3 regions of the Bacillus cihuensis genome follow, and region 2 is predicted to be linked to each of the others. Evidence: riboswitches for the same ligand, from Rfam matches in the RefSeq annotation. Region 2 holds a riboswitch; each other region holds the start of a gene.
The links. Region 2 has a riboswitch for lysine ahead of V179_RS0102380 (ABC transporter substrate-binding protein). Riboswitches for the same ligand answer to the same signal wherever they lie in the genome.

Region 1 (4,891 bases), on a different contig from region 2:
GATGCCCTCTGTAAAAAGAACATCCAGTTACGGAAAAAACTAAATCTCCCTAAATTGTTTTTAGCTGTAAAGGCGATGTAAATCCCATAAACAGCATGGAAAATCAACGGTAAATAAATGACAACAAATTCTACGACAATCTTGATCGGCGTGAATTCAATTAAGTGAACCGCTGCATTGAAGGTGTCCGCTCCTTTTGTTGCCATATAGTTGACTGTTAAATGAAAGATTAAAAACAGTCCAATCGGAACTACCCCAAGAAGTGAATGAAGCCTACGATTCCCAAACTCTCGATTTTGCGCCACAAAGTGCCCCCCCTTAATTTGTGAAAACTCTCGCAAAGATAAATTCAATTCTCCCTTACCCCTGCATTTACTAAATGTATGAAACTATTTAACAATCCTCTGACATGTCCATTTTACCCCTGTCTGATAATTGCGTCAAGAAAACGGATACAAGATTTCTTTTTTTAAAATAGAATTATTTTACTAGTCTAAAGCGAATTAAATTAGTAACTAAAAATAGTATGTTACCTTATTCCCTTAAGAAAAATCCCAGAAAACGTCATTTATCCAACAATTTAATTTAGGATTTTGCTATAAAAAATTAATGCTTCAATTCTTAAAACGTATATAATAGTTGTATAGAAAGTGGGGAATACGATGGAAAAAGATGCTCAGGCTCTACAAGAAATATCTGACAATACTGAAATGAATATCCCGATTTTTGGCTATGAATTAATTAGAGAAATATTATTAAATGATATTTTAGGCAAAGATTCTCCCCATGTTCTATATTGGGCTGGAAAACAGTTGGCAAGGAAATTTCCGCTTCACAACATAGATGAAATCATTGACTTTTTCTCTAGTGCCGGCTGGGGGGACTTGACATTTGTCAAACAATCTAAAGATGAACTTGAAATGGCATTAACCGGTATAATGGTTGAAAGACGGTTTAAATTGAACACGGAGTGTCACTTTCAACTAGAGACTGGATTTCTCGCTGAACAAATCAGCCTCCAAAAAAAGTTCACAGCAGAAGGCGCTGAAGAATCGAAACGGCGTGCTGGAAGAGTGACGATATTGGTAAAATTAGATTTAAAAGACCCGATTGAGTAGATAAGAAGAAAAGAGGATCGTTAGGCCATGCTTTGCATAGGTTTAACGATCCTCTACTCATTTTTTACGCTCTAACTACTACTCTTTCATCAAGCTGAAATTTGACATGCAATGTCTCAACAGCCCGCACCATCTCTTTGTCTGGGATGACTGTAGAAACTTTGATTTCAGAAGTACTAACCATTTTCACTTGGATGCCTGCATCGGCAAGAATCGCAAACATTTCCGCCGCAACTCCTGGATTAGAAACCATTCCAGAACCGACGATACTCACTTTCGCTAAATCACTTTCCGTTTCGATTCTTTCAAACTGTAATTCTTTTTTATTGCTTTCTAAAACATTTAACACTTCACTTACGTCTTTTGTTTTAATGGAGAATGTTAAATTCGTCGTACCTGTATCTGTTATGCTTTGGATAATGATGTCTACATTTAAGTGCTGCTTTGCAAGTGTTGTGAAAATGGTAGATAATGAAGTTAACCTTCCAGTCAGTCCAAAAATGCTTACCCTTGTAATACTGTCTTCAAATGCGATCCCTCTAACAATTAAATTCTCTTCCATCGTGACTTCCTCCTCAATGATTGTTCCTTGTTCTTGTTCTATGCTTGATCGTACGACTAGTGGTATTCCATAATTTTTCGCAAATTCTACGGCTCGTGGGTGAAGGACGCCCGCCCCAAGGTTCGCTAATTCAAGCATTTCATCATAAGAGATCGATTGTAATTTCCTAGCTGATTTTACATAACGAGGATCTGTTGTGAACACACCAGTTACATCTGTATAGATATCACAGCGATCTGCTTTTAAAGCTGCAGCTAGTGCAACAGCGGTCGTATCGGAACCACCGCGACCTAATGTCATAATTTCACCGATCGCATCAATTCCTTGGAAGCCCGCTACGACTACGATTTTCCCGGCCGATAGCTGTTCTTGAACCCGGTTCGTATCAATATCCAATATTCGTGCATTCCCATGAATCGATTCAGCTTTAATCCCAGCTTGCCAGCCCGTATAAGAAATGGCATCATACCCCTGTTCAAGTAAAGCCATCGTAAGAAATGAAATCGTTACTTGTTCTCCTGTTGATAACAGCATATCCATTTCCCGTTTGCTCGGAGTACTGCTGATTTCATTCGCCATCGTTACGAGCTCATCAGTCGTTTTACCCATTGCCGACACAACGACAACAACCTCATTCCCCAAAGCTGCTTCTTCAATGACACGCGTTGCTATATGTTTGATTTTTTCAATATTTCCTACTGATGTACCGCCAAATTTCTGTACGATTAATCCCACTTTGTTACACCCTTTCCAGCTGTTTTTTCCCAACAAAAAAAGCAATGAGAATTATCTCATTGCTGTGGTAACGTATCCTAGACATACGAATATCACAGTGAGATAGCCCTCCAGAACAAAATCGCTCTGACAATCTGCCATTTATTCAATGTCAGACCAGCTAATCAAGCTATGAGACTTGATTGCTTCGGCGACTTCCCCTTTCAAGACTTTTCACAGAAGCTCATCCTTCTCCAAGTCTTTACTAATGAAACTCGCACCTCTATCAACACTTTAAATAGTTAAAGGTCATATAAAATTATCTGTAGTATAGCACACCCAATTTCGAACAGCAAGATTATTCTTGCAATTTCTTCACAAGCTCCTCAGCAACAGGTCGTGGAATACCTGCTGCTTGTACTTCTTCTACCGTTGCTTCTCGCATTTTCTTTACCGAGCCAAAATGCTTCAAAAGTTGTTTTTTTCGTTTCTCGCCGATGCCATCAATCTCATCAAGCATAGATTGAAAAGCATTTTTCCCACGCAGTTGACGGTGAAAACTGATGGCAAACCGATGCACTTCATCTTGAATCCGTTGCAACAGATAAAATTCCTGACTTCTATGGTCAAGCGGAACAATCTCAAGTGGATTGCCAATCATCAGTTCAGATGTTCGGTGCTTCTCATCTTTTACTAAACCTGAGAGCGGAATATCTAGACCGAGTTCATTTTCCAGAATATCTCTCACCGCTTCAACATGTCCTTTACCACCATCAATTATGATTAAATCTGGTAGCGGCAGTCCTTCTTTTAATACTCTTGAATAGCGGCGGCGAACTACCTCACGCATCGACTCGTAATCATCGGGGCCTTTAACCGTTTTAATCTTGTATTTACGGTATTCCTTTTTTTCAGGCTTGCCATCAATAAAAACGACAAGCGCAGAAACAGGATCCGTACCTTGAATATTTGAATTATCGAACGCTTCGATTCTGTGTGGTGTATAAACACCTAGTTTTTGACCTAGCGTCTCTACTGCTTTAATCGTGCGCTCCTCATCCCGATCAATCAAAGCGAATTTTTCCAAAAGCGCAATGCTCGCATTTTTATTAGCAAGTTTAAGCAGCTCTCTCTTTTGACCAATTTTTGGATTAATAATTTTAACTTGTAATAATTGCTCAGCTAATTGTAAGTCGACTGTTTCAGGCAGAAAAATTTCTTTTGGCTTGAAATGATTTGCCTTTGAATAAAATTGCCCTAAATAGGTTAACAATTCTTGATCGGGTTCATCATAAATCGGAAATAACGAGACATCACGTTCAATCAATTTACCTTGACGAACAAAGAATACTTGGACACACATCCAGCCTTTATCATATGCATAGCCAAACACATCACGGTCGGTATAGTCATTGGACATCATTTTTTGCTTTTCCATCGTCACTTCTATATGGGCAATTTTATCTCGATATTCTTTAGCTCGTTCAAAATCTAGTGCTTCAGCTGCCTCATGCATTTGAACAGACAACTCATTTTTAATTTCTTTATAACCGCCATTTAAAAATCGTGTAATTTCATTCATCATCGTTTTGTATTCTTCCTGTGGCACCTCTTTCACACACGGTGCGAGACATTGGCCAAGGTGATAGTATAAGCACACACGATCAGGCAATGTATTACATTTTCTAAGCGGATATATTCGGTCAAGGAGCTTTTTCGTTTCATTAGCCGCAATGACATTCGGATAAGGACCGAAATATTTACCTTGATCTTTTTTCACTTTTCTTGTGATAATTAAGCGCGGATGACGTTCATTCGTCAGTTTGATGAACGGATACGTTTTATCGTCCTTCAACATGATATTATATTTTGGGTCATGTTTTTTGATTAAGTTTAATTCCAATATAAGCGCTTCGATATCTGATGATGTGACAATATATTCGAAGTCTTCAATTTCATTGACGAGTCTTAGCGTTTTGCCGTCATGGGTGCCGGTAAAATACGATCGAACCCGATTTTTCAGCACTTTTGCTTTGCCGACATATATAATGGTTCCCTGGCGATCTTTCATCAAGTAACAGCCGGGCTGATCAGGAAGCAGGGCAAGCTTGTCCTTCATTCTCTGATTCATGTCAAACCTCCCAACCAATCAATCTGTATAAAGTGAAACTTCAATCAGTGGGGCTTTTCTTCTTCCCACTGATTGGTAGTCCCGTTCTAGTGTCGCTAATTTCTCCGTTCCACTTCGATAAAGCGGGATAAAAATATATAAAAGAAAAAACTCCAAGCCATAGACTTGAAGTTTCTTAATGATAAAAGAATTACACGTGTTTCGCAAGAAGTTCTGATAATGCTTCTTTCGGTTGGAATCCAACCACTTTGTCAACAACTTCTCCATCTTTTAACACGATCAAAGTCGGGATGCTCATTACGCCGAATTTTCCAGCAGTTTCTTGGTTTTCGTCTACATCCACTTTTACGATTTTCACTTTGTCAC
Region 2 (4,891 bases):
CACGACTTTTGTTTTAATAGGATTTCAACACGTGGTTGCTAACATGTTTATTATCTCAGCTGCTATCTTTTCAGGAAATCTATCATGGGTTGAACTATTATTGAATATGATTCCAGTATTTTTAGGAAATGCTGTTGGCGGAGCAATCTTTGTAAGTTTCTTATATTTTCTCGTATATAAAAAAGGTGATGTTAAAATGGAAGGACGTTCTGTTGAAGAAGACAGGAGAAAAATTGGGTAATTTTATTGTGATACACCTAAATAATTTCAAATCATAAAAAAATCGTTGATGACATATGAGGTTAAAAATATAAGAAGGGGGTACGTCAAGAGGGTCTATTCTCGCACTCTCTAAAATAGTACGTAGTGTTTCATACACTTATCTTTTAGATGTTGCGGGATCTGACCCTTTACTTTTGGTACCCTCTTCTACGTAAGTTACTTTAGTAGATTTTGAATAACATAATTTGTTAAGTTGGGAACGATTTCAAGAGAATATGTCATTTCCATTCTCTCCAGTTTTTTATGCGCATCTACCCCATATGGTCCTATATTAATTACAGGTACATTTAATTTGCGTATGTCTTGATAATTCACGTAGTGTTTTGTACCCCAACAAGGGTTATTTTTAGAAACGGCATTAATTCCTTCTTCATCATCACTTAGAGCAACAAAACTCATATCAGAAATGTATGGGAAGAAGTTTCTCGTTACAATTGGGTATGGATATTTAGGTTGTACCATCTCCACAGCTTGGTCTAATGCATCAATTAATAATTGTTCATCATCAGTTTTCCCTGTCAATTCAACCCTAGGAGAATATAGAGAGGAGTAAAATAAGATGATTGCAGGATCTTTATCTTTCATCCATTTCCAAGCTTCTTCAACCACTCTAGCGGCAAACATACGATTATCTAGTTCAGTGTTTGATAATAGATTTTTTTTGAACGCATTCATATGTGTCACAAATTTTTCGCCATTCTCCTGAATCAATAATTGCTCGATTTCCTCGTAAGTAAAAACTCTTGGTTGCCAATGAATCGGCATATAGGGCTCTTTGCTTATCGCACAGTATTGCTTAAATCTTTCTTCAAATAAAGAAAGGGAATTGCTAAAGGCAATCATTGCTTGTTCCTTCAGCTTTGAAAGGACCTCTTTAGGTGACCATGAATGGATAAAAAAATTATAATAGACATAGGCAGATAATGCAGTTTGAACAGTATAAGACGGTTTTAAGTCCATTTGTTTTAATGAAACCGGCGGAACGGTTGTTTCACCGTAAGCTTCGTTACAAAGTTCAGGATTATAATTAATTTGCTTTGTCAGCTCAGCAGCAATAAAGTTAGGATCCAGTCCCTCGAAGCAGGAGCCTACATGGGTTTCTGCACCGGTAATAAAGAAGGATGGCAAAAGCTTTCCGACTGTCCCTTTATAAATATAACGGTTTTCGTCGCCCTCATATCGAGCTGAAACAAAATCTGCATTTATCGCTGCCGTATAATGAAATCCATGTTCTTCTTTCCAGCTATTTAAAGTTTTTAACGCTGAAAGTATGCCGTGCGAGCTATCCTCCTCGTCACATTCTGCAAGGAAGATCATGTTTCCATCTAATTGTTCAGGATGCTCTGAATAGTATTTTAAGAGGTATAGATTACTTGCTACTCCGCTTTTCATATCAAGGACACCACGTCCGAATAACCAATCACCTGAGTCTAAATGATTTTTAGCTGCAGCAGGAAGGTTCTCATTTTTTAGAGTGTTCATTAGTTCATCTGGGTTACACGCTTGTTGCTTGAGTTGATTAAAATCATCAATGCCAACGGTATCCATATGTCCCATTAGAATAACAGTTCTGTTACTACTTCCTTTTGTCCCTTTTACAAAGGCTAGTACATTATACCTTTCATGTTCATCATCAATGGTTTGTTCCAAATGAATTTGAGAAGGATTAAGAGAAAAATATGGAAAAGAAGAGACCCATTTAAATAATGATTGGGCAATCGCTTTTTCGCCATTTGTATTTACAATACTTTCAATCTGAACAAGTTGTTTTGTAAAAGCTAATACTTCCTCTCTGCATGTCAACATAGGTTTGTCTCCTTTTTACTAGAGTGTTATTGTAAAAATGTATAACACTGGATAAATAAACGTCAAGTATTATCGAAATACTTCGATTTTTCCAACTTTTTGTTGTTTTATACGACGTCGTTATATATAATATAAATTATCTGAATAAAACAAATATTTATCCCTCATCTTTTAGAGTTTTAGATGAGGTAGAGGTCGCTATTTATATTAGTATCCTATTGGAGATTCTGTGAAATCTATGAAAATAGGAAAAAGGATAAATTGCCGAAGCTTCTGAAATCACTGTGTTCAGAATTGCTGGGGCTGCACTCGAATAGGGACAGCACTGTCACAATATGAAAAAATTGTGGAGAACTATCTTTACTAATGCTTATGAATGAGGGTGTGCAAGCGCTGTCATATCCTGAAGACAGCGTTTTCATTTTGTTGATGGACTTTGATTGATTTAGCAGTGTCTATTTTAAAAAAGGGGGTACTATTAAATGAAAAAAATGATGATTCTCATAGCGGCATCCATGCTAATTCTTTTGTCAGCATGCGGAAGCAAACAGGAAAGTGGAACAGAAAAGACGGGGAAGGCTGAAAATACGGAGATGGGGCTAGTTAAAGAGGGGAACTTAACCTTTTCCATGACGGGGATATATCCACCATTAAATTTTAAAAAAGATGGAAAATTAACTGGGTTTGATGTAGAAATTGGAACGGAAATTGCCAAAAGAATGGGACTGGAAGCGAATCCTGTAACCAATCCATGGGAAACGATTATTCAAGGTTTAAAAGCGAAAAAATACGATGCCATCATTGGGAGTATGACAGCTACACCAGAGCGTGATAAGCAGGTTGACTTTACAGAGCCGTACTATTTATCTGGGGCTCAAATTTTTGTAGCTGAAGGTAGCACGATTCAATCGAAGGATGATCTAAAAGGGAAAACAATTGGTGTTATTCAAGCAAGTACATGGAAGGATCTGGCGGATGAACTATCTGATAAGGTAAAGGGATATCCAGTTGATACAAATGCTCTTCAAGATTTGGAGTTAGGTCGTCTTGACGCTGTGATAACAGATAAAATTGTTGGCTTAAATGCTCAAAAGGAAAAAGGGTTAAAAATTAAACCAGTTGGCGAATTGCTAAATGAGGATCGAGTAAGTGTTGCAGTTAATGAAGGAAACACTGAGCTTAAAGAAAAAATTAACGAAGCGATTCAATCAATGGTCGACGATGGAACGTATGAAGAAATTAGTATGAAATGGTTTAATAGAAATATTTTGGAAAAGTAAAGTCTGGCAATACACTTTTTTTCTAAGGAGGCTGATTGAGAAATCATGGATTTTTTGCATAATATTATTGGCATCCTGAATGAACATGGAATTGCTTTTTTAAAGGCTACATGGATTACAATATCAATCACCGGTGTTTCGCTATTCTTTGGAACAATTATTGGCATCGTCTTTGCAGGGTTTAAAATTTCGTCCATTAAATTCTTAAATAGAATTTCTGATATTTATGTTGGAATCATTCGGGGAACACCGTTGATTGTTCAGATCATGTTTCTTTATTACGGAATAGCTAGTATTGTAACTTTGGATAGTTTTACGGCTGGAGCATTAGCATTAGGCATACATACAGGTGCCTATATTTCGGAAATCTTTAGAGGGGCAGTGCAGTCCATTGATCGCGGTCAAATGGAGGCAGCCAGATCGTTAGGAATGTCCTATTCACTGTCGATGAGAAGAATTATTTTTCCGCAGGCTTTCAAAAGGTCCATTCCGCCACTTGCCAATCAGTTCATAATTAGCTTAAAGGATTCATCCCTTGTTGCTTACATATCTGTTATTGACTTGTACAATACAGCTCTTAGTGTACAAGGCGAAAACTATATGCCGTTTGAAACTTATTTTGTAGTAGGCCTCTATTATTTAGTAATCGTCCTTATTTTTACATGGTTTACAAATCGTTTAGAGAAAAAAATGGATGTAAGTAAACCGAAGGAGGTTCGTATTGCGTGATAGAGATTACTAATCTTTCAAAATCTTTTGGTCCTCTTAACGTATTAAAGAGTATTGACTTGAAAATAAAAGAACAAGAAGTTGTCGTACTAATCGGTGCTAGCGGATCGGGTAAAAGTACATTGCTTCGCTGTTTAAACTTTTTGGAAGTAGCTGAGAACGGTGAGATTAGCATTGATTCAGAAAAAGTTATCCCACAGAAAACGAACTTGAATAAAGTAAGAGAAAAAGTGGGTATGGTGTTTCAACATTTCAATTTATTCCCTCATAAAACTGTTTTAGAAAATATTATCGAAGCCCCTATCTTTGTAAGAGGAGAAAACAAAGAAGAGGCGAGGGAAAAAGCGAGGATTCTCCTGAAAAAAGTAGGATTACAAGATAAAGCTCATTTTTATCCTGATCAATTATCTGGAGGACAAAAGCAGCGTGTGGCAATAGCGAGAGCATTAGCAATGGAACCTAAAGTGATGCTTTTTGATGAACCAACCTCAGCTTTGGATCCTGAACTTGTTGGAGAAGTTCTTCAAGTGATGAAGGAGTTAGCTCGTGAAGGAATGACGATGGTCATTGTGACACATGAAATGGGGTTTGCAAGAGAAGTTGCTGATCGTGTCGTCATGCTTGCCGACGGAAATATTATAGAAGAAGGACATCCTGATGATATTTTTACAAATCCTAAACATGAGCGTACACAAAGGTTTTTAAACCAGCTATTATAGATTTATCAAGAATGATAATGAAGGAACTGTTTTGGTTTTCTTTCTCTTAAGAAGATCAAAGGCACCTCTGAGAAA
Region 3 (4,891 bases), on a different contig from region 2:
GGCAACCAGCCACAGAGCCAAACTCCTATCGGGGTTATGAAACAGCCACCCCAAATGGTTTCAACGAAAGATAGCCTTTATTTAAAAGATATGCTTTCTTGGAATTTACTTGCTATGAAGAAAGCTCATTTCTTCGCCGCTCAATGCCAAGATCAACAAGTCGTGCAAGCCTTGAATAAATATGGCCAAATGCATCAGCGCCATTATAACACCGTACTTGCACATCTTAATCCTGCTCAGCAAAATCAACAGTTCCAATAATCATGATGAAAGGAGATATACAATTTGCCCAATCAAAGTAAAGTGCAAAACCCTGAATCACCTATTCCAAAAACACCACAAATGAATGAACGTGACTTCGTAAATGATATGCTGAGTACAGAAAAATATTTAAAAAGTTCTTATGGAGTAGCATTAAATGAATTGAGCAATCAAACTATGTACCAGGATATTCAATCCATCTATACCGAAGTGGAAACAGCTCAAAGGGAACTTTATTACTTAATGTTTGAAAAAGGCTGGTATGCCCTGGAACAAGAAGACACGCAAAAAATCGGCCAAGCCTTTCAACAATTTAGCGGCTATAAAACGCAATTTCCTTATGGCCCTGGAATACAATAAAGTGAATCTCAATCAGTAGAGGGTTTGTTCATCGCCCACTGATTGTGTCGTCAAATCATATGCTTGCGTTTCGTTAAAGCGAGGCGACTGATGTAGGAACGTCTCCTAAGATTGCTCACATTTTGTGAGCAATGGGCGCCATTCCATCCTGTGATAATCCGACAAGCTTAGGATGGAATATGGCGTGGCGTAGATTGCCACAGAGTATTACAGCTTATGACAGACGGGTTAGCATCTTCAACTAGATTAGGCAGTTATCCTCCGCCTAAACCTTGTAGGTGCTGGTGCTGCCCCTTAATATAAAAGGAGAAGGCTAAGCCTTCTCCTTTTGTTCTCGATAATCATCGTTAAGTTTTTTTATTTCTTGAATCAGCTTAATCATATCTTGTTTTGCTTCTGGATAGGTGGCATTCCAATGTTTAGCAAGAGCAGGCATCGATTTAGCAATATACGAATAAAGTGCCCAGTATCGTACTTTTTCCTGAAGTTCAGGATCATTTTCACCAGTAAGAAGTTCCGTATATTTCTCAATTAAACCATCAAATTGCTCAGTAAATTGATTGTTCATATCAACACTCCTTTGCAAGTGATTTTTTTAAGAACCTACAAGTTAGCATTTGTGCTTTACTTATTTATCCGTAGAAAACATATATTTCTTATAATGATATCTAATACTAAAAATTAGACCCATCGCCATCATATTTCCCATCAGTGAACTCCCACCATAACTAATGAAGGGAAGCGGAATACCAGTAATCGGCAAAACACCAATAGTCATGCCAATGTTTTGAAATACGTGGAACGTAATCATACTAATTACCCCTACACAAATATACGTATAGAAGTTATTCTTCGTGTCCATCCCTGATTTCGTAATATGATAAATCAGCAAGAAGAACAAACTAACAACAATACTTGACCCAAAGAATCCGAATTCTTCCCCAATCACACTAAAGATGAAATCAGAATGGCTTTCTGGCAAGTACACTTCTCTGGCACCGATGCCACCTTCTAATGCTTTTCCTGTCGTTTGCCCTGATCCAATAGCAAGCAGTGATTTCGTTAATTGATATCCTGTTGAACTGGCGTAATTATAAGGGTCTAACCAGGAATAAATCCGTCCAAATTGATATTGCTTGACCCCTAAATATTTTTCTAAAATATCAGGATGCCAGAGAACAAAATATAATATTGTTCCAGCGACTACTGTACCGCCTGCAAAAATAGGTGTTAATATCTTCCACGAAACACCTGAAACAAAAATCACTCCAACTAAAATTGCAATTAATACAAGAGAAGTTCCTAAGTCAGGCTGCAACATAACTAGCATAATTGGTGCCATCGTTACTAGACCTAATTTCAACAACAGCCAGAAATCCGTTGAAAGCGTCTTAATTGGATTTCTTTCATGATGAGCGGACGCTACATTGGCAAGCGCTATGATCAAAAACGTCTTCATGAATTCGGAAGGCTGAATCGAACCTACATGTTTAATGACGAACCAACTCTTGGCCCCATTTATGTTAGGAGCTAACGTATCTGGGGCTATCACTAGCAAAAAAAGTAAAAAAAGTCCAAATCCATATAAATACCAAGTTATTTTCTTTAATTGATCTGAATCAATGGTAATAATAGCTGCAACAATACCTACACCAACCGCGTACCAAAATACTTGTTGTATCAAAAAGTTATTTACATATTGTCCAGATGTCTGTGCACTGTATATCGCAATACAGCTCGTAATAAATAGCAGAAATAGTATAAATGCTAATGTATAATCAATTCTGGATGAAAGTTTATTTTTTGATTCCATATTACTCTCCCCTAAGAAGGATTAAGGGAACTATGTTCAGTTGCATTTTGCGAAAATAATCCCTTTCTTACATCTATCCATTATACTGTATACCTACAAAATCACAACTATATCGTTTGTTGGATATCATCACCATATAATCAAAAATGGGCACCTATCCTATTTTGTTAAATGATAACTTACTTTTCAAAATTAAACATTGCTTATACTCTAGAAATACATTATACTACTATCATATTTAATTAAATATTCCCATTCACCGATGGGGTAGAGGCTGCAGCTTATAATAGTAAAGCGGACGAGATTCAATGAAATTCATGACTCCGTTTGAAAGGATAAGTTGCCGAAGTTTAGATAGATCATTGACTATCCAGGCTGGCGATGTTTCCGAATAGGAACATCACTGTCACGTTTATCAACGTGGAGAGCTATCTTCGGAAGGATTTAACGGACTTAAACAGCCGTCGATCTTTTTCGACTGCTGTTTTTTTATTTGCTCTTTAAAACTATTTAACCTTCCAAACAAAACCTGTATGACATGATAACAAAATGCCATCATTTACCATTTAGGATTAATCATATTCCACGCTACATTCATCTAATCCTAAATGGTGGCGGTGCGGAGCCGGATTTCGAGGTACTTTCTATACTAAAATTAGTATATGCGCTAAGCAGTTTGGCTATATTAGAAGGTTGCGGAACACTATCCCCGTGTCCTTCATACAAAAGGAGTGTATAAAATATTGGCGAATTCACCAGCTAACCCAACTCAATTAAAAAGGAGTCTTAAAGCACGCCACCTGATGATGATTTCTCTTGGAGGATCGATCGGTACAGGGATATTTTTAGCAAGTGGCGGCGCTATTCATACAGCAGGACCAGGAGGAGCACTGCTCGCCTATGCAGCTGTAGGGATCATGGTTTATTTCTTAATGACCAGTCTTGCCGAAATGGCGGCTTACATGCCAGTAGCTGGGTCATTCAAAGTGTATGCAACGAATTTTGTTGACCCAGCATTTGGTTTTGCCATCGGCTGGAACTATTGGTATAACTGGGCAATTACGATTGCAGCAGAGCTTGCTGCCGTTGTATTGATTATGAAATTTTGGTTCCCAGAAAGCCCTTCAATTATGTGGAGCGCACTTGCACTTGTGATTATGTTTGGCTTCAACTACCTGTCTGTTAAAGGCTTTGGTGAAGCAGAGTTTTGGTTTGCCCTTATTAAAGTTGTAACGGTCATTATCTTTATTATTACTGGATTTTTAATGATTTTCGGTATTATGGGTGGAGAATCTGTTGGCTTTACTAACTTCACAATCGAGGACGCACCGTTTAATGGCGGATTCTTCGCTATTCTCGGTATCTTCATGGCAGCTGGTTTTTCTTTTCAAGGTACAGAATTACTCGGAGTAGCTGCAGGAGAAAGTGAAGAGCCAGAAAAAAATATTCCAAAAGCCATTAGCACTGTATTTTGGCGGATCCTTCTGTTTTACATTTTATCTATTTTTGTCATCGGGATGATTCTTCCTTATACAGATGAACGATTATTAAGTGATGCGGTTTCCGTAAGTCCATTTACACTTGTATTTGAACGGGCAGGATTTGCCTTTGCTGCATCTGTCATGAATGCCATTATCTTAACATCTGTATTATCCGCAGGTAACTCAGGCATGTATGCCTCTACTCGTATGCTTTGGGATTTAGCACGCGATGGTAAAGCACCGAAATTCTTAGGTAAATTGGATAAAAGAGGCGTGCCAGTCAATGCCTTAATTGCAACTACTTTAGTTGGATCGCTTGCCTTCTTAACCACTTTCTTCGGAGATGGTGCAGTTTATATGTGGTTATTAAATGCTTCCGGTATGGCTGGTTTCGTTACATGGCTCGGTATTGCCATTAGTCATTACCGATTCCGTAAAGCTTATATTGCTCAAGGAAATGACGTTAAAAATCTTCCTTATCGGGCAAAATGGTTCCCATTAGGACCATTATTAGCACTATTTCTATGTATTTTCATTATATTAGGGCAAAACTATCAAGCCTTTACAGGAGGCGGGATCGATTGGAATGGAGTATTTGTTTCTTATATCGGTTTACCTCTTTTCTTAATCGTTTGGCTTGTCTATAAAGTTAAATACAAAACAAAATTAATTCCTTTAAAAGACTGTGATTTTGAAAGGGAATAAATAAAAAAGCAAGGTCAGACTCCACATGAGAGTCTGACCTTTTTTTAGGATAGCCTGTTCTAATAAATTGGCTCTGATAAACTTGCCTGTTGATTGCAACGAGAGGCGTTCGCTTTCCGCGGGCGGGTCCGGGAGCCTTCTCAGCGCTGCGCGACTGTGAGGTCTCCCTTTGATTCACTTTTCCCGTTGGAGTCCACACCTTCTGCTCCAATCAACATAATGTCAAAATCAACAATGAGCTTTAACATAGCCAATAAATTATGGTAAGGAA

Region 1: linked by a shared signal. The riboswitch ahead of V179_RS0114795 (aspartate kinase) and the one ahead of V179_RS0102380 (ABC transporter substrate-binding protein) in region 2 are both predicted to bind lysine.
Region 3: linked by a shared signal. The riboswitch ahead of V179_RS0123695 (amino acid permease) and the one ahead of V179_RS0102380 (ABC transporter substrate-binding protein) in region 2 are both predicted to bind lysine.

Annotation. Positions count from the first base shown of each region.
Region 1 is NZ_KI632495.1:1,876,059-1,880,949, forward strand. Features, by position in the region: gene V179_RS0114785 (succinate dehydrogenase cytochrome b558 subunit) at 1-305, opposite strand, end outside; gene V179_RS0114790 (YslB family protein) at 663-1,118, shown strand; gene V179_RS0114795 (aspartate kinase) at 1,183-2,415, opposite strand; lysine riboswitch at 2,511-2,688, opposite strand; gene uvrC (excinuclease ABC subunit UvrC) at 2,753-4,525, opposite strand; gene trxA (thioredoxin) at 4,716-4,891, opposite strand, start outside.
Region 2 is NZ_AYSD01000010.1:535,949-540,839, forward strand. Features, by position in the region: gene V179_RS0102370 (formate/nitrite transporter family protein) at 1-241, shown strand, start outside; gene V179_RS0102375 (M20/M25/M40 family metallo-hydrolase) at 439-2,088, opposite strand; lysine riboswitch at 2,270-2,453, shown strand; gene V179_RS0102380 (ABC transporter substrate-binding protein) at 2,571-3,368, shown strand; gene V179_RS0102385 (amino acid ABC transporter permease) at 3,414-4,097, shown strand; gene V179_RS0102390 (amino acid ABC transporter ATP-binding protein) at 4,094-4,816, shown strand.
Region 3 is NZ_KI632498.1:388,254-393,144, reverse strand. Features, by position in the region: gene V179_RS0123715 (hypothetical protein) at 1-261, shown strand, start outside; gene V179_RS0123710 (spore coat protein) at 343-621, shown strand; gene V179_RS0123705 (YusU family protein) at 935-1,189, opposite strand; gene V179_RS0123700 (FtsW/RodA/SpoVE family cell cycle protein) at 1,250-2,434, opposite strand; lysine riboswitch at 2,695-2,873, shown strand; gene V179_RS0123695 (amino acid permease) at 3,178-4,620, shown strand.